2 regions of the Massilimicrobiota sp. An142 genome follow, and region 1 is predicted to be linked to the other one. Evidence: riboswitches for the same ligand, from Rfam matches in the RefSeq annotation. Region 1 holds a riboswitch; the other holds the start of a gene.
What was found. Region 1 has a riboswitch for lysine ahead of B5E87_RS08650 (transporter substrate-binding domain-containing protein). Riboswitches for the same ligand answer to the same signal wherever they lie in the genome.
Positions count from the first base shown of each region.

Region 2: linked by a shared signal. The riboswitch ahead of B5E87_RS13830 (ACT domain-containing protein) and the one ahead of B5E87_RS08650 (transporter substrate-binding domain-containing protein) in region 1 are both predicted to bind lysine.

Region 1 is NZ_NFLD01000018.1:28,187-38,364, reverse strand. It holds gene B5E87_RS08685 (hypothetical protein) at 1-263, opposite strand, end outside; gene B5E87_RS08680 (aminotransferase-like domain-containing protein) at 311-1,510, opposite strand; gene B5E87_RS08675 (hypothetical protein) at 1,613-1,951, shown strand; gene B5E87_RS08670 (hypothetical protein) at 1,962-2,312, opposite strand; gene B5E87_RS08665 (MerR family transcriptional regulator) at 2,355-2,834, opposite strand; gene B5E87_RS08660 (amino acid ABC transporter ATP-binding protein) at 2,914-3,657, opposite strand; gene B5E87_RS08655 (amino acid ABC transporter permease) at 3,666-4,388, opposite strand; gene B5E87_RS08650 (transporter substrate-binding domain-containing protein) at 4,392-5,219, opposite strand; lysine riboswitch at 5,284-5,453, opposite strand; gene B5E87_RS08645 (GTP pyrophosphokinase) at 5,545-6,606, opposite strand; gene lgt (prolipoprotein diacylglyceryl transferase) at 6,696-7,505, opposite strand; gene hprK (HPr(Ser) kinase/phosphatase) at 7,502-8,437, opposite strand; gene uvrA (excinuclease ABC subunit UvrA) at 8,448-10,178, opposite strand, start outside.
Region 2 is NZ_NFLD01000049.1:87-10,264, forward strand. It holds gene B5E87_RS13820 (BglG family transcription antiterminator) at 64-735, opposite strand; gene B5E87_RS13825 (metallophosphoesterase) at 806-1,792, opposite strand; lysine riboswitch at 1,958-2,127, shown strand; gene B5E87_RS13830 (ACT domain-containing protein) at 2,184-2,642, shown strand; gene dapA (4-hydroxy-tetrahydrodipicolinate synthase) at 2,653-3,549, shown strand; gene dapB (4-hydroxy-tetrahydrodipicolinate reductase) at 3,551-4,294, shown strand; gene lysA (diaminopimelate decarboxylase) at 4,307-5,617, shown strand; gene B5E87_RS13850 (LysR family transcriptional regulator substrate-binding protein) at 5,630-6,259, opposite strand; partial or broken gene B5E87_RS15740 (LysR family transcriptional regulator) at 6,299-6,400, opposite strand; gene B5E87_RS13855 (YczE/YyaS/YitT family protein) at 6,566-7,183, shown strand; gene B5E87_RS13860 (hypothetical protein) at 7,229-7,600, shown strand; gene B5E87_RS13865 (leucyl aminopeptidase family protein) at 7,746-9,128, shown strand; gene B5E87_RS13870 (GntR family transcriptional regulator) at 9,267-9,641, shown strand; gene B5E87_RS13875 (ABC transporter ATP-binding protein) at 9,645-10,178, shown strand, end outside.

The DNA of each region.
Region 1 (10,178 bases):
ATACGTTCAATTTCTTTTAATAATTTTTCAGCAAACTCTTTTTTATATTGATAATCTGTTGTATGAAAAAGCTGACAAGATATTTTCATACATTCCATTTCCTGTCCTCTAAAATACATGACTTGATTATCTTCAATATGAATCATTAAGTTTTCTTCTTTTTTATTAGGTAAAATAGAAATTAATTGACCAGCACTTTCTTTTAATGCTTTTTCTTGATTTAATGTTAATGTTTTTGTTGTTGTAAATGTTATATACGGCATACTATTTTTCCTCCCATTTATCCATTATATATAAACAGCTTTAAAAATTATGACGAAATAGATAACATTTCATATGTTATTTCACCTAAAATCTTCACTCCTTCTTTGATCTTTTCATTGGTTGGTGTTGAATAATTCATTCTAAAACTATGACATTCTTTCGTATCATCATCTAAGAATGCATTTCCTGGTACAACTGCCACATTCTTTTCCAAAGCTTTTTTCACAAATGTCAACATATCAACACTTTCAGGCAATGTCACCCAGATAAACATTCCACCTGTTGGTATTGTATATTGAACATCCGGATGAAAATGTTTTTTCATTTCATCAAGCATTAAGTGACATTTTTGTTTATAAATCATTCGAATACGTTCAATATGTGCATCCATATCATAATTTTGAAGATATCGTGCCATTACTTTTTGTGCCCAAAGATTAGAATGAACATCACTGGCCTGTTTGGCAACTGTCATTTTTTGAATAATCGTTTTTGGTGCTATACAACAAGCCACACGCATTCCAGGCGCAATAATTTTAGAAAGACTTGCTGCATAAATAACCAATCCATCTTCATCCAATGATTTTATAGAAGGAATAGCTTCACCTTCAAATCTTAAATCTCCATAAGGATTATCTTCTAAAATAAGAACACCATTGTCTTTAGCTAATTTTAAAATTTCTTTTCTGACTTCCAATGACATTGTCATTCCTGTTGGATTTTGAAAATTAGGTATCAGATACATAAATTTTGGTTTTGGCTCCATTTGTAAAGCCTGTTTTAAGGCCTCTAAATCTAATTGTCCATTTTTATATTCAATACCTCTTAAAACAGCACCTAATGATTTAAATGCATTTAAAGCTCCTAAAAAACTAGGATTTTCACAAATCACAACGTCACCTTCATTACATAATATTTTAGCCACAAATTCCATAATCTGTTGTGATCCAGAAGTAATTATCATTTGATCATCAGCTTTCATAACCTGTTCATGACGATTAAAAAAGTGTGTCGCTGCCTGAATCAATTCCTGATCTCCTTCAGTAATTCCATACTGTAAAACACTAATAGGCTCATTAGTCAATATATCTGCAGATATTTTTTCAATTTCTTCAACTGGAAATGCTTCCGCTGATGGATTTCCTCCAGCAAAACTAATCATCTTTGGATCAGATGTTGCCTTTAATATTTCTCTAATTGCAGATGCCTTTACATTTGACATACGTTTTGCAAATTGATATTCCATCATAAAACCCCCTTATCTTATTGTTTATTATAAACCAATTTCATGAGAATAACTAGATATTTATCTCAACTAGCGATATAATAGATATAGGTGGTGATAGAAATGCAAGTTATTGTCGTTGTTTTAAATAAACTTGACTGTTTAGATGATTTGCTTGCAAACTTAAAAAGAGCCGGGGTACGTGGTGGAACAATCATTGAATCTACTGGTATGATAAAGACAATAGATGATTCTGATGAAAGCTATCTTTTAGGATCATTACGTTTGTTTTTAGAAAATCCTCGTCCTGAAAGTCGCACTATCTTTTTTATCGTAGAAGATGGTCAGGTAGATTTAGTCAGAAAAACAGTTGATGAATCAGTTGGTGGCATTGATAATCCAAATACAGGTATTGTTTTTGGATTACCTCTTACATTTGCAGATGGTCTTATAAAAAAATAAAGTTTCGGCTTTATTTTTTTATTAACCGAAACTTAGAATCATAATAAAGATGAAGTTCCTGACAAACTCTTTGATTGAAATCCATGAGTTGTTGATAATATTGATGATACTCATCTGATAGTTCACACATGGCTGGTATCAAAATATCATAATACCCACTATCTCTTAATCTGATCTTCATCTGACGATTTGGATAACTCAGTATACGATACCACCATTTTTGTTGTAACTCATAGTTTTTGATAACCATTTGCTTAATGGATTCATATGCATCTTCTTGATTCATCAATTGATTTTTATATACATTGACATCATGCCATACTTGTTTGAGCTGCTTTTGATTTGTTTTAGAAATCCACATCAAAAAGCGATACGTCCATGGAATTTTGATATGAAAATGATCCTAAAAATCAATAATACGATCATAAGCATTCTGTTGTTTTTGTGTACGAATATGAATATGAAGATAAGGTAGAAAATGCTCATAGAACATATCAAAGAATGGCTGAGGAATATTGTCAGACATGATTTGACATATATCATCCAATGAAAAAGAGTCTTCTGTATTGTCACTTTCAATAAAATGATATAACTGTTTTAAACTTTCTTGTTGATAAGAAAGTTCTTTTTGTCTTTGTGTATAAATCTGTTGAAGATATTCTTTTTTCTGATTAGCATCTAAATCCAATAAACAGCGAATATCTGCAATAGAGATAGACCAGCTACGATACATCATAATTTCTTTTAATCTTTGAACATCTTCGTCACTGAACTCACGATATCCATTTTGATTTTTATAAACATGAAGTAACTGTTGTTTTTCATAATAATAAATGGCTTTTTTTGTCACATGACATTGACTGCAAACTTCCTGTATTTTCATATCTCATTTCATCTCCCATTTTCATCATAAACTATCCCCTTAGGTCAATGTCAACAAAAAAAGTATCATTTCTGATACTTTATCCATTTGCTTTTAAATAACGTTTTAAAAATGTTCGTGTACGTTCTTCTTGAGGATGTTCGAAGATTTGTTCTGGTGTCCCTTCTTCTACAATCACACCTTGATCCATGAAAACAACACGTGTTGATACATCTTTCGCAAATTCCATTTCATGAGTGACAACAATCATTGTCAAACCTTCATCAGCGAGTTCTTTCATAATATTCAAAACATCGCCAACCATTTCTGGATCTAATGCACTTGTTGGTTCATCAAAAAGCAAAACTTCAGGACTCATACATAATGCTCTTGCGATAGCAACCCTTTGTTTTTGCCCACCTGATAATTGTACACTGCTTTTATTTGCAAAAGCACTCATACCCACTTTTTCTAAATATTTGAAAGCCATTTGTTTTGCTTCTTCTTTATTTCTTTTTAAAACTTTGATTTGTCCAATCATACAGTTTTCTAATACTGTTAAATTGTTGAATAGATTAAATCCCTGAAACACCATACCAACTTTAGAACGATATTGATTCACATTAAAGTGACGATCTAAAATATCCTGGTCATGATATAAAATATGTCCATCATCTAATCTTTCTAATAAGTTAATACAACGTAATAATGTTGATTTTCCACTTCCACTTGAACCAATAATTGTCACAACTTCACCTTTATGTATATCAAAATTGATATCATGCAAAACTTCTAATTGCTTAAATCTCTTTTTTAAATGTTGTACTTGAATAATTGTATCCATAATATCTCCTAACTGCAAAAGTCCTTGCTTTGTTTTTCAGAATTCAATCTTTTTTCGATATAATTTAAAATAAAGGTACTGATTGTTGTTAAAAATAAATAAATGATTGCAGCAACCAAGAAACATTCAATATATTTCATATTTGATCCTGCCACAGATGTCGTCTGAAAATATAATTCTGTTACAGAAATAACATTCAGCATAGAACTGTCTTTGATATTAACAATCAACTGGTTCCCAATTGATGGAAATGTATTTTTAATAGCTTGTGGAAAAATCACTGATATAAGTGTCTGACTTGTTGTCATTCCTAAACTCTTTGCAGCTTCACTCTGTCCTGCATCAACAGATTGAATACCTGCACGAATGATTTCAGCCATATATGCTCCTGTATTAATAGAGATAATAAACAATCCAGCAACTAAAGGAGTCCAATTGAAAGCAGGCTTTAATAAATAATATAAAAACATAGCCTGTACCATCATTGGTGTTCCTCTAAAAACCCAGATATAAAAACCTGTAATCCATTTTCCTAAGCGTTTGAATAGACGACTGACTGATGAATCATAATCATTGATTTCAATAGCTCTTATACCACCTACAACTAACCCTATAAGAAAACCACAAACAGTTCCTACAACAGCATATAATAAAGTAATTTGAATACCGTAACTGAACAGAGACATATTTTCAACAAATATTTCCCATGCTTTTGCAAAATCAATACTCATAAATTATTCTCCTGCTGGCTGTCTATCAACAGCTTCAGTCATTAGTTGTTTTCTTTCATCTACCGTAATCTTATCTAAAGATGCCTGTACCTGTTTAAAGAATTCACTATCTCTTGTTCCTTCTTTTAAACCAATAGATACTGTTGTATCACATTCAAAACCTTTTCCTTCATCAAAATGTACAATTGTTAAATCTTTATTGGCTGCAACAACACCTTCAGCAACAGCCATTTCTGCAGTGATTCCATCCACATCTCCCTGTTGTAAAGCAACAACCATTTCAGGATAAGTGGCTTTTGCTGTAGCATGATGAACACCTTTGATCTGATCAATGACATCATCATAGTTTGTTCCTTTTTGCCCAACAACATTTTTACCACTGAATTGTTGAATATCTGTAAACTTTGCTTCTTCACCATCTTTACGTACAATCATAATCATACCTTCGCTATCGTAATATGGTGTTGTAAAATCAATACCTTCTTCTCTTGTTTCATTCGCTGTCATTCCAGCAATAATGGCATCAATTTCACCAGATTCCAAAGCCACTGTTAATCCATCCCATGATATTTTCTTAATCACAAGTTCTTTTCCTAAATCATCCGCAATTCTTTTGGCAATCTGTACATCATATCCATCAGCATATCCAGCATTACCTAATGATACTGTTGTATCACTTTCCTGACTTGTCTGCCAGTTAAATGGTGCATAAGAACATTCCATTCCCACAACAAACTGATCTTTATTGGCTGATGCCTGTTCACCACCACCACATCCAAATAAAGTCATTGCCATTGCCATAGCCACTAAAACTTTTCCTAATTTTTTCATATAAACCCTCTCTTTCTATATACATATAAAATAAAAGCCGTGCTATTAACACGACTTTAATGACCATATTAATAGCGCCTCTTCATTTTCATGAAGGAGTGTTATGAGTATTTCCCATAACCCCAAGATAGAGATTTGCCAATATCTATCTTTCGGCAATGATTACCTTTCCCATTCTTCTTCGTTTGCCAACTCCAAATGGTACTCTGATACACTGCTGCCTCTAATTCTTTTATTTTACGTTCTTTATGCTATACTCTTTTTCATGTCTTGTCAACTTTTTTCACATTTTTTCACAAAAAAATATGAATTCCTGCTGATTTTTTTAAGATACAGTCATCTGTTTTTCTTCAATAATTCCTTTTAACGTCTGTAATCGTTCAATACTTTCTTTGGTAAAGATATCTTCTGGATCTGCTGATCCTTCATTTGCTAACATAACAAGTGAAATCCAAACCAAAACATTATAAATATTAATCTTTTGATTTTCTTTATTGTTTTCAATACGTTCACGTGAAATCCATTCAATCTCTTTCATATGATTTTCTACAAAATCATCCAATTCATTAATATACGTATATCCCATATAATGGAATCTTTGAACCAGTCGAGATTGTGAAATCAGTTCTGAATCTCTTTCAAACTGAAATTGAAATTCTGTATGCAATTTTTCTAAAATATTATTAATGCGTGGTGATGTATTGACATATTGTGCCAATGAATTGGCATTGATATCTGTTTTTAAAACTTTTTCAATATGCACAATACCCTTATTATATTCATCGACTTCTCTTGCAATCTGTACAAATTCTTCATCTAACAATTCTAATGATGCTGAAAGACGTGTTAATCGTCTACGAATATCCTTAGGAATTTCATACTGTGATTTGTATCCTAGCCCATGTTCTATTTCTGCCCATGAATGTTGTAATGTCGTACGAATCTGTAATTCAAAAATAATATCTTTATACGCAGAATACTCAATCAATTGACATCTTTCATCATTAAATTTAATTAACAGATGCAAAGAATTATAACCAAAGTCAATACGATCATCATAATTTTTCTTTCTTTTATCATTATATTCTACAATATCAAAATTTTCTTTTACACAATCATAAATACGATCAACATCATTTTCAAATAAAGTAATAATACGACAAGCCACAACATCTGTAATTTGACGAATGTCCGTATATTTATTCTTATATGTGATTTTTTTCATTAATGCGCCTTCGCTTTTAATCCTAATCGCCATATTAGAAATACGAAAATGATGGGTATCAATAATACGTGTAAAAATATCTTCAATATCATGTTTCAAAGAACGATAAACGTCCTGATTATCATGATATTGTTTAATAATTTTCTTTGCAGAGTTATGCATAAAATCACCTCATATTTTCATTATACGCTCCTTATATGAAATATTCATGAACAAAACACATAAGAAAAAAATGTGGCTATATACCACATTTAACTCATATCAATGTAATGGACTTCTTTTCCTTTTAAATGAACATAAATGATTCCAATAAGACCAGCTATAATAAAAGCAATTGAAATCAATTGAGCCATACGAATTGGTCCAAACATAAGACTATCTGTACGTAATCCTTCAACTGGGAAACGCACTAAACCATAGAATAGGAAATAACTAAAGAATTGAACACCCTGGTGTTTTTGAAATCTTCTAATCACAAACACAATAAGCAAAAAAGCCATTATATTTCCCATTGATTCATATAAAAATGTAGGATGATGATATACCCCATTCATATACATATTATCAATAATGAATTGTGGAAGATGCAAAGACTGTAAAAATGATAAGCTAACTTCTCCTCCATATGCTTCATGATTGAAAAAGTTTCCCCATCTTCCAAGCGCCTGGGCAATCAATACGCCAGGCATAATGGCATCACCAGCCAGTAATAATGGAATATCATGCTTTTTAAAGAAATAATAACTATAAATCAGTCCTGCAAAGATTCCACCTTGAATAGCTAAACCGCCATGCCAAATAGCAAAAATCTCTAATGGTTGAGAAGCATACATTTCATCAAAGGTAAAAATAACATACCAGATTCTAGCACCGACAATTCCAATCAATAAGACTGCAAAGAAATAATCAGATAAAATGTCTTTGGAATACCCTAATTGTTTAAAACGGTATTGCCCTAAAAAATATGCAATACATGCACCTGTGAGAATACAAACCGCATACCACTGAATATGGATTGGTCCAATAGTGACAAAAGTTGAAAAATCTTCAAAGAATGTCATGATGATTTACTCTTAATATTGTCAAGAATACGATTGACAAATTCCTTGCTTGAATCAAATCCAGAATCTTTAAGTTGCATATTCATCACAGCTGCTTCTATAATAGCCGACATACTTCTTCCACCAGTGACTGGCACGACAATTTTAGGAATTTGGATACCCAAGATTTCTTCCATAACGTCATCTTCTTCCATACCAATTCTTGTATATTCACGTGATGGAAGCCAACGTTCCAACTGAATAATTAAATCAACATGATCTTTTGGTAATACTGAGGCGACCCCAAACATCTTAGAAACATCAATAACCCCAATACCTCTGATTTCTAATAAATTGCGTAAAACTTCTGGTGCACGTCCCACAATACCTTGACCAATATGGTAAAGTTCAATAGCATCATCAGCAATCAAAAAATGTCCACGCTTAATTAGTTCTAATGCAATCTCTGATTTACCAATACCACTATCACCACGAATCACAACACCTTTACCATAAATATTTAAAAAGACTCCATGCATCAATGTTTCAGCAGCTAAAGCTTCATCCAATGTTCCTGTTAAATCAATGGAAACACGTCCTGTCGCCTGTGTTGTTTCAAAAATTGGAAAATTTCTTTTGATGGCTATATTTTTTAATATTTCTGGACATGAATATCCTTTCGCAATAATAATACAAGGTGTTTCATCATTAGCCAGTTTAGAAAAACAAGCTAACTGTGATTCTTTACTCATTTCTTTCACGAAAGAAATTTCTTTTTCTCCAAATAATATAATTCTTCTAAAATCTGTATGTTTAAAAAATCCTGCCAATTCAAATCCTGGTCGATTCATTTCTGGCACAAAGACTTCTCTTTCCAAAGCTGATTCATCACCTGATATCTGATGAAATAAAGCTGGTTTCAATAAATCTTTGATTTTCACTGACTTTCCCATGTATTTCCTCCTACTCTAAAACCATTTTCAAGAAACGTCCTGTATGACTTTTTTGACATGCTGCGACTTTTTCTGGCGTTCCTGATACTACAATTGTACCACCATTGTCGCCACCTTCCAATCCTAAATCAATAATGTGATCCGCAACTTTAATCACATCAAGATTATGTTCAATCACAATCACAGTATCACCCTGTTCAACAATACGATTTAAAACTTCAATCAGACGTGCTACATCATGACTATGTAAACCAGTTGTTGGTTCATCTAAAATATATACTGTTTTTCCTGTTGCTTTCTTTTGTAATTCACTGGCAAGCTTCACACGCTGCGCTTCTCCACCAGATAATGTTGTGGCGCTTTGACCAAGTTTTATATAACCAAGTCCTACATCATAAATCGTTTGAAGCTTAGAACGAATACGTGGTAAATTATCAAAGAATGTTAAAGAATCTTCAATGGTCATCTCTAAGACATCATAGATAGTCTTATCTTTATAAGTCACCTGTAATGTTTCTTCATTGTAGCGTTTACCACCACATTCTTCACAAGGTACATAAACATCAGGTAAAAAATGCATACTGATACGTTTGACACCATCACCTTGACACGCTTCACAACGTCCACCTTTGACATTAAATGAAAAACGTCCTTTATCATATCCACGCATTTTTGCTTCAGGTGTTTTCGCAAACAATTCACGAATATCATCAAAGACACCTGTATAAGTCACAGGATTAGAACGTGGTGTACGTCCAATCGGATCTTGTGAGACTTCAATAACTTTATCTACATTTTCTAAACCAAGAATTTCTTTATGTTTTCCTGGTTTTTCTTTAGAATGATAAAGTTTTGCACGCATGGCTTTACATAAAATTTCATTCACCAATGTTGATTTTCCACTTCCTGATACACCCGTCACACAGATAAATTTTCCAAGTGGAAATTTAACATTAATATTTTTTAAGTTATTTTCCTTAGCACCTTTTACTTCAATATATAGTCCATTCCCTTTGCGTCGCTTTGATGGAACTGGAATCTTATATTCTCCTGAAAGATATTTTCCAGTGATAGAATGGGGATTATTCATGACTTCTTCAGGTGTTCCTGCTGCGACAACCTGACCACCATGAACTCCAGCACCTGGCCCAATATCAATAATATAATCAGAAGCACGCATCGTATCTTCATCATGTTCTACAACAATCACACTATTGCCTAAATCACGCATATTACATAACGTTTTAATTAATTTTTCATTATCACGTTGATGTAAACCAATAGATGGTTCATCTAATACATAAAGAACCCCTGTTAAACGTGAACCAATTTGTGTTGCTAAACGGATACGTTGTGCTTCTCCTCCAGACAAACCACCAGCACGTCTTGATAATGTCAGATAACCTAATCCTACATCATTCAAGAATGTTAAACGATCTTTAATTTCCTTAATAATCAGACGTGCAATATTTGTTTCTGTTTCATTCAGTTTTAAATTCTGTACAAAATCAAGTGCTTTTTCAATAGACATATCAGTAAATTCACTGATATTTAATCCACCCACCTGTACACTTAAAACTTGTTCATTCAATCTTTTTCCCTGACATGTTGGACATGTATGTTCAGCCATAAATGAAGCATACCATTCTTTTGACCATGAAGAAGTTGTTTCTTCATAACGTCTTTGAATCAGTGTTTTCACACCTTCGATTGGTTTTGTCGTTTGAGAAACATTTCCTGA
Region 2 (10,178 bases), on a different contig from region 1:
AATTACCAACATTTAACTGAAGTTAAATTTTATGCAAAAAAAAAGAAAGCCTTTCGACTTTCATTACTGTTTCTTTAAAGCTGTTCCAAAATGTAAAGCAATATAAGCTAATTCATGTTCATTAAATCTTTTATGATAATGTTCATTGACAATATCATTGAAAATTTCTGCACACTTATATTCTAATTGGAATTGAGCTTGAATTTTATCTTTTAATGGGTTGTTAGTGAGTTGATGATTGTTTTGTAAACGATCTAAAGCAGGATAGAAATGAAGTGTTATACCTGTATAGAATTCTTTGTTTTTTCTTAAATCTAATTGAAGATCGGCTTCAATACGGTTGATTGTTTCATTAATAATATCTTCAGTTTCATCATCACATAAATCAAACTCACAATTAAAATCAATATCTAACAGATTAATATTTGCTAAATACATAGTGACATATTGAATTTGATTTTCATCAATTTCAACATGAAATTGTTGATCTAACTGATCAATAATTTGTTTAGAAACACCATAATATTCATGACTTTTTAAATGATTAATCTGACTTTCACTTGTTGGAATATAAGTTCCATTGATTTCTCTAGAAATACATAAAGAAAGATGAATAATTAAGTTATCAAAAGAAACATCAGATATTTCAATATTGTGATCTTGAATAACCTTTCTCACAATATTTTCAATGATTTCTTTTCTATTTTCAAATTGACTGTCTAATTCTATAACCATAATACCTGTACCTCGCTTTTCATATGATATATTATTTGAATTCAAAAGTCTACCATAAAAAAATTTTTTCTTAAAATGAAACATATACTTCAACATATTCACAATTTGTCATAAATCTTATAGGAAATCCCCATGAACCATAACCACTGGAAACAATTAATGAATGATGATCTTGTACCAATAAACCATAATCATTATCATAAAGCAAATTGGTAATGACATTTCCAGGAAAAATCTGTCCAGCATGTGTATGACCTGAAAGCTGAATATCAGCATATTTTTGATTTTCTTTATATCGACCAGGGTTGTGATCTAAAACAATGGTTGGTAGTGAACTATCCATATTTTCACAAATTGTATCTATGGAAGTTGAAGAATGTAAACTGACATCTTCTCGTCCTATTATATTAAACAGTCCATCAATACATACAAATTTTTCATTTAAATAAGTGATTTTGTATTTTTGATAAAGTTTTTGACTAGATAGAGAAATGTATTTTTCATGGTTACCATCAATTGCATAAATACCATATTTGCAATGAGCAGCAGATAATATTTTTAATGTTTGTTCGATATAGTCTTGAGGAGAATTTTCATCAAATATATCACCACCCAAACAAATGAGGTCATATTGATTTTGATTTAATGTATCAACAAGATTTTTGATTTGTTGAGGGCTTGTTCCACTACCAATATGAATATCACTTATAAAGACTATTTTTAATGATGAAAGAGTCGTATTTTTAGGAATAGTGACATGGTAATCTGTGATCTCTTTATGAAAATGAGAGCTATATCCTAAACCAGTTATAGAAATAGATACAAGTAAAAGACATATTATAAAAAAAGAATGATGTTTATGATGAATGATATGACACCATAAATGATATAAACCAATCCATATAAAAAAACAAAAAGAGCATAGGATATAAAAATTTATTATATTGTTCCAAACAAACCATAAAGAGGATGTTGGTTGAAAAATGACTTCTATAAGAAGTGTTATGATGGCTATAAGTGTTAAAATAGATAAAGTATAACGCCAACTTTTTTTCATATGTTCAAATATACGAAGAAAATATAGAAAAGGTGTTATAATAAGAAATAAGGATAGGAGTGTATAAAATATAATCATCATAAAAACCTCTTTTCTTTTTTTACAAGTATAACATAATTGAACAAAAAATAAAGGTTGCTTTCAATGAAGTCATATGATAGTATTAAAAAAGATAGAGGTGCAAGAGTTAAGAGTTCTTTTATCAATAGATGCAACTAAAAAGAAGGAGGAACGATTGCCGAAGGGATAATTATTTGCATGTGATTATTGCCTGGGGGTATAGAGAATATCTATATCACTGTCACTTTGTAATGAAGTGGTGTGCTATTGCCTTAATAAAATAATATTTATTATTGCAATGGTACCATTGCAATTTTTTATTTTAAAGAAGGTGGAAATATTGAAATTGATTGAATCAGATCATCATATTATTCAAGTTAAATTCATGAATGTAGAAAAGAATTCATTATTTGTTGGAGATATTTTTCAAACCATTTCTTCAATGAATGTCAATATAGATATGATTTCTGAAGTGATGTTAGAAGATGAAATGCGTATTGATTTTACATGTAGTCAAGACGATCAGAAAAATTTAGATCGTGCTTTATCGTTGATAAGATCAAAACATCCACGTATGCAAATTTATCAAAATAGACAAGTTGCGAAAATTAAACTGGAAAGTCATGAAATGAAAGATGAAGTAGGTGTTGCTGCAATGTTATTTACATTATTAGGGAAACATCAAATTCCTTTACTTCAAGTCACAACATCAGAAGTATCTATTTCATGTGTGATTCCATTGGAATATGTTGATTTAGCTTTGTCAGAAATTCAAAATGAATATAAATAGGAGGAAAATTATGGAACCAATTTTTGAAGGAAGTGCAGTTGCGCTTGTATTACCAATGTTAGATGATGGAAGCATTGATTATGATGGCTTTAAAAGACAAGTGCAAAGAATGATTGATGGTGGAGTACAAGCTCTTTTAGTGAATGGAACAACTGGAGAAACACCAACAATTCATATTGATGAAGAATTTGAATTAACAAAGATTGTCATGGAAATGACAAAAGGAACAGGTGTGAAAGTGATTGCGGGAGCTGGTTCAAATGATACAGAAACAGCTTTGAAAAAAGCAAAGTTTGCAAAAGAAGTTGGCGCAGATGCTATTTTAGTTGTAACACCTTATTATAATAAGACAAGTCAAAGAGGTTTAATTGATCATTATACTTATATTGCAGATCGTGTTGATATTCCAATGATTATATATAATGTACCAGGTCGTACAGGAATGAATATTGCAGTAGATACAGTTGTAGAACTTGCTAAACATAGAAATATTAAGGCTATGAAAGATGCAACTGATAATATTGCTTATGCTATGGATGTTTTAACACATACAAAAGATTTAGATTTTGATATGTATAGTGGCTGTGATGATAATATTTTACCGTTTATTGCTGCGGGAGGAAAAGGGGTCATTTCTGTTTTATCTAATCTTTATCCAAGAGAAACAGAAAGATTTGCTCAAGCTGTGCTACATGGTGATATGGATTTAGCTAGACAAATGGCATATGATTTCAATGATGTCAGCAAATATTTATTTATTGATGTCAATCCAATTATGCCTAAGGCTGCACTGAAAAAAATGGGTGTATGTGGTGAAATGGTCAGAAGACCATTAATCCCAACAACAGAAAAAAATAAACAATTATTATTTGATGCTATGGAAAGATTTGAAAAGAAGGGCTATTAATATGAATGTATTGGTTTATGGTTTTGGTTTAATGGGTAAAAAAGTAACGCAAGCAGTGAGAGATAACGCCCAAATGAATTTAGTTGGTGTTGTTTCTCCTGTCTTTGATGCGAAAATTGATGAAAAAATGTATGCATCTTTAAATGAAGTTCATGAAAAAGTAGATGCTATTATTGATTTTTCGCATCCAGATAATTTAAATGATATTTTAAAATTTGGTGTTAGAAATCATTGTGCACTTGTTCTAGCAACTACAGGATATAGTGAACAACAAATTTTACATATTGAAGAAGCATCTTCACAAATTCCTATTTTTCAATCATATAACACATCTTTTGGTGTTTCTATGTTAACAAAGATTGTCAAAGAAGTAGCAAAAGAATTTTATGAAAATGGATATGATATTGAAATTATTGAAAAACATCATAATCAAAAAATTGATGCACCAAGTGGAACAGCTAAACTTTTATATGATGTGATTCATGAAGATATTGAAGAGACAAAAGAAGTTTATGATCGTTCTACTGTTCATCATAAACGTGAAAGAAATGAAGTTGGTATTCAATCTGTGCGTGCTGGAACAATTTTTGGTGAACATAGTGTTTTATTTGCGGGACATGATGAAATTATTGAAGTCAAACATACAGCTTTATCAAAAGAAGTTTTTGTACAAGGGGCTATTTCAGCATGTTTGAAGATTGCTGATAAAGAAAATGGTTTATTTAGTTTAAAGAATTTATATTAAAGGGGAAGAACAATGGTTTTACAGACACAGTTTGCTCAAATTAGGGATCGTAGTTTATATATTGATGATGTCAATGCAATGGATTTAGTTAAAAAATATGGAACGCCACTTTATGTTATGAGTGAAGGACATATAAGACATCAATTTGAAGAATTAAAAACAAAGTTTTTAGATAAGTATGATAATGTTTTGCCATTATTTGCTTCAAAGTCATTTAGTTGTTTAGAAATATATAAAATTGCTAGTGAATATGGTATTGGTATTGACTGTGTGAGTGCAGGAGAGATTTCTATTGCCTTAAAAGCTGGTTTTGATCCTCATAAAATTTATTTCCATGGAAATAATAAACTTCCATCTGAAATAGATTATGCGATAGCTCATGATGTTGATCATTTTGTGATTGATAATTTTTATGAGATAGAATTAATTGAAAAAATAGCAACTCAATACGATAAAACCATTTATGCAACTGTAAGAGTTGTGCCAGAAATTAAAGCTGGTGGACATGGATATATTCAAACTGGACATAAGGATACAAAGTTTGGTTTCAGTGCTAGAAATGGCATTTATTTAAAAGCTATCCAACAAATTGCCGATTCTACACATATTGAATTTGAAGGTATACATTGCCATATTGGTTCACAGGTTTTTGATTTATATGCTTATATCAGTGCTATGCATCGTTTTGTACGTTTTGCCTATGAAATATATGATCAATTAGGTATTATGGTGAAAAAGATAAATGCTGGTGGTGGATATGGAATTGCCTATACCAAAAAAGATGAACCACTAGAATTTGAAACAATCACTTCTGAAATCATGAATATTATTAAAGATGGTTATGATAAACGTGGTTGGGAAATGCCAATGGTACTTGTAGAACCAGGACGTTATGTTGTTGGTAATGCTGGAATTACATTATATACAGTAGGAGCAGTCAAAGACATTCCAGATGTTCGTACTTATATGAGTGTTGATGGTGGAATGACGGATAATATTAGAACAGCTTTATATGATGCACAATATGATGGTATTATCGTTAATAAAGCTTATGAACGTCGTGATACAAAAGTGACTGTTGCTGGAAAGGTTTGTGAATCTGCTGATATTGTTGTTAAAGACATTATGTTACCATATCCTGAACCTGGTGATATCTTTGCTCAATTTTCAACAGGGGCCTATCATTATTCCATGTCTTCTAACTATAATCAGTTACCAAAGCCAGCTGTTGTTTTTACATATCAGGGCAAAAGTAAATTAGTGATTAGAAGACAGACTTTTGATGATTTAATTGCTTTTGATGTACAGGAAGACTATCAATAAGAGGAAGAAACATTATTCTTTCTCTTTTTTGATACTTTGTAAAAATGCATTCAAACTTTTATTTTGAGAGTTTTTATGCCAAATCAGATAAATATGGAATTGTTGAGAAAAGTCTTTTAAAGGTAAAAAGCAAAGATATTTTTGATAAGCATAATAATCTTCAACAAATTGGGCTAAGATAGCAGTATCCTGACTAATAGCTAAATGCATGAAAAGAGTATCTAAATCATGGCTTTTAAAATCAGGATGACTTGTATCCATAATCACATGTGTTTGATTTTTTATATCAAAATAGTCTAAAGAAGGATATGAAGATAAAATATGATTTTTATTCATAGCAACAACAAGAGAATAAGAATAAATATGGAGATAATCAAACTGATCTTCAAAAGGAATAGGATCATGACCAACTCTAGCAGTAAATACACAATCAACTTTATGATTTTTTAACAGCTCTTCAATTTCTTGTCTAGAATCACGATAAAGGTGAATATCCATATGTTTATTGTGTTGATAAAAGTTCTGAATATTTTTAATCATAATGCAATGTTCAATGCCTTTTAAATATCCAATTCTTAATTGACCAAAATTTTCATGATGTAAATATTGAATCATTTGATAACATTCTTGATTTGCTTCCAAGACTTTAAGAGCACTTTTTAAAAAGATTTTTCCTTGTTGAGTTAACTGAACATGCTTTTTGTTTCTTATAAACAAATGAAAACCAAGTGTTTCTTCTAAATGTTTAATATGATTACTAACAGCTGTTTGAGAAATAAATATTTTGTAAAGTTTAAAGTTTTAGAAACTTCGACAAAGCATTTTAATTGTTGAATATTCATAGAAAAACTCCTTTATTATAACTTTTAGTTATTATATTATATCGTTTTTATATGAGACAATTATAATAAATTGATTAAAATAAGTATAAATTGAAGGAGTTAGATTATGAAAAAAATCATTATTTATATTATTGGTTTAAATTTTTTAGCATTAGGAATTGTATTGAATATTTCTACAGGACTAGGAGTTGCTGCATTATCAAGTTCCATTTATACAACAAGTCAAATATTTCATATATCATTAGGAACAGCCTCTATTATCTGGTATATTGTGTTTGTTGGAATACAATGTTTATTATCAAAGAAAATAACTAAGGAATACCTTTTAGAAATACCGCTATCTTTTGTATTTGGTTATCTTAATGACTTTTATGATTATATCATTCATATAGCACCATCATCTTTTATACATTCATTGTTACTATTATGTATTGCTTTACTTTGTATTTCTTTAGGCGTTTATTTGACAAGTGAAACAAACTTTGTATTGAATCCAGGCGATGGCATTGTGAAAACAATAAGTGAAGTTTTCCATTATCCTTTCTATAATGTCAAAAATATGTTTGATATTTCTATGATTTTATGTTCGCTTGTTTTAAGTTGGATAACATATAATCCTATTATGGGAATAGGCATAGGAACTATCATTTCAGCAGTTATGATTGGTAGACTTATTAAAGTCTGGCAATATCTTCTTCAAAAAAGATTATTTATTGAGGTATAAAGTTTTTATATATGTTCATAATTCACATATGAGGTGATAAACAATATGAACAATATAAAAAAAATCGTTTTTATTATACTTGTATGCATGTTATGTGTCAGTGTTGAAGCGAAAAGTGACATTCCTAAATATAAAATTATATCTAACAGTTATCAACAAACTGATATTCAAGACATGTATGATATAAAAAATCAATTACTAACAGATTATAAAGAATGGGTCAAAGGGGTTGATAATCCAGATCAGGCTTTAGCTGATCATCAGAGTGATTATCAGGCAACCTTTAACCAGGGTGTTTATACTATTGTTTTAGGAAAAGGAAATGGGAAAACCTTAACAGGAGATTTAAAGGTCAATTATTGTGAAACAACTGAAGATATAGAAACAAAATCCTTGATATGGGATTGGCTATTTTGATATGAAACAATATGTTTCATATTTTTTTATTCTCTTTAAAAATAAGAGAATAAGCAAATATTATAGGATTAAGGGTAAAATTAATGAATTATTTTATTTCGTTATCAAAAAGTGATATGATATATATCATAAGGAGGATTGTTTCATGAAACAGTTAAAACAACCAGACAATAAAATAATGATTTATCCGATCTATCACCATCAAAGTGTCTTGAATGATATATGTGATACCTTAGGATATGATATCAACACAACCATCAATAAAGACTTCAATCAATCCACAAAAGTCTATACACTTGGAAAATATGATTTTCCTTATATTCTTTTTGTTGGTCTTGGTGATGTTAGTGAACTAACTACAGCCAAACTTAGAAAGTTAGTTTTGAATATCTCAAAAAATATCAGTGAACCTGTTCAGCTGATGACTGATCATCTTGATGAAGGCATTGATAAGCATGCTTTTGTCAGAATATGGGTAGAATCACATATCATTGCCCAGTATCAGGAATGCAAGATTGGACATGATGTGAAAATGATAGCTGATTTGGATATTGTATCATCAGGATATGTTGAAAAGGATATCGAAACAGGAAGAATCTATGGAGAAGGTATCAACTATGCCAGAAGACTTGCCGATACACCATCCAATCTGATGACACCAGAAGACATGGTGAAAGAAGCTGTCGAACTGGCTAAGGCGTATAACATTGAATATACAATACTCAACAAGAGTGCCTTAGAGGAAATGAAAGCAGGAGGCATTCTGTCCGTCAATCAGGGAAGTCATATACCAGCCTACATGATTGTATTGAAGTATACGCATAATGGAAATGCACCGCATAAAGCCGTGATAGGAAAAGGAATCACATTTGATTCAGGAGGATACAACCTCAAATCAAACAGCTATGGCATGAAGTATGACATGTGTGGAGGAGCAGATGTTTTAGGAATCATGAAGATTCTTGCTGGTATCCAAGCCAAGACAAATGTTTATGGAATCATTCCAGTGACAGAGAATTTGGTGAATGGAAAAGCCTATAAACCACAGGATGTCATCACAACACTATCAGGAAAGACAGTCGAAGTCGTAAGCACAGATGCAGAAGGACGACTGATCTTATGTGATGCTATCACGTATGCACAAAGACTAGGAGCTAGTCATCTTATTGATTTAGCGACTCTTACAGGAGCATGTGTAGCTGCTTTAGGAGATGTTTATACAGGTGTTTTCGCTAATGATGATGCCTATTATCAAGAATTTGAACAAGCCATGAAAGCAGCCGATGAAAAGGGATGGCGATTACCAATGGATGATGAATATTTCGCAAAAATTAAATCAAATAGCGCAGATTTCAAAAATTCTATGGGAAAACCTGGTGCAGGAGCAAGCATTGCGGCTAATTTCTTGAATGCTTTTGTAGAAGAAGGTACAAAATGGATTCATCTAGATATTGCAGGAACAGCGGACAATGATGGTACTGGTGCAACAGGAGCTATGATAAGAAGTGTTGTTGAATTTATAAAATAAAAGATTAAGAATGTTTATGAAAATAAGCATTCTTTTTTTGTTTTTACTGTATATATACAGTATTGACAGATATAGAAAAATCATATATACTGTATATGTAAGATATGTACAGTATATATGATTACAAGGAGAAGATGCATGGAAATTATATTAAGCCAAACAAGTTCAAAGCCTATTTACGAACAAATTGTCTTTCAAATCAAAGCAATGATTATGAATGGCCAATTGAAACCAAATGATTCTTTGCCGTCTATGCGCAAGTTAGCAAAGGATTTACATGTCAGTATTATTACAACTCAAAGAGCCTATGATGAGTTATCTAAAGATGGATTTATTGTTGTTATTCCTGCAAAAGGAGCTTTTGTTGCAAGTCAAAACCAAGATTTTATTCGTGAAGAAAATTTAAGAAGAATCAAATCTTTAATTAAAGATGCATATTCATTGGCTCAGGAAAGTGGCATTTCTCAAAAAGTATTAATAGAAATGATTGAGGAAATAGACAAGGAGAAATAGTTTATGGATAATGCTATTGAAATTAAAAATCTAACAAAGAAATATAAAGATTTTATATTAGAAGATATATCAATTAATATTCCTAAAGGAACAATTGTAGGTATTGTTGGTGAAAATGGGGCAGGAAAATCAACTTTTATCAATGCTATACTTGGAATTGTTCAATCTCAATATCAGAAATTATCTTATTTTGGAAAAGATTTTCATCAATATGAAAAAGAGATTAAAGAAGATTTAGCTGTTATTTTTGAAACATCACATTATGATGTTGAATTAACTGCACAATGGATTGATCGTATTTTAAGTCATACGTATAGAAATTGGAATCATGAGTTGTATTTAAAATATTTAAAACAATTTGATATACCTTATCATAAGAAATTAAAATTCTTTTCTAGAGGAATGAAAATGAAACTTGAATTTGCTATAGCTTTTAGTCATGATGCCAAATTGCTTATTCTTGATGAGGCAACTAGTGGATTAGATCCTATTATTCGTGATGAAATTTTAGATTTAATTAGAGATTTTACTGAAGAT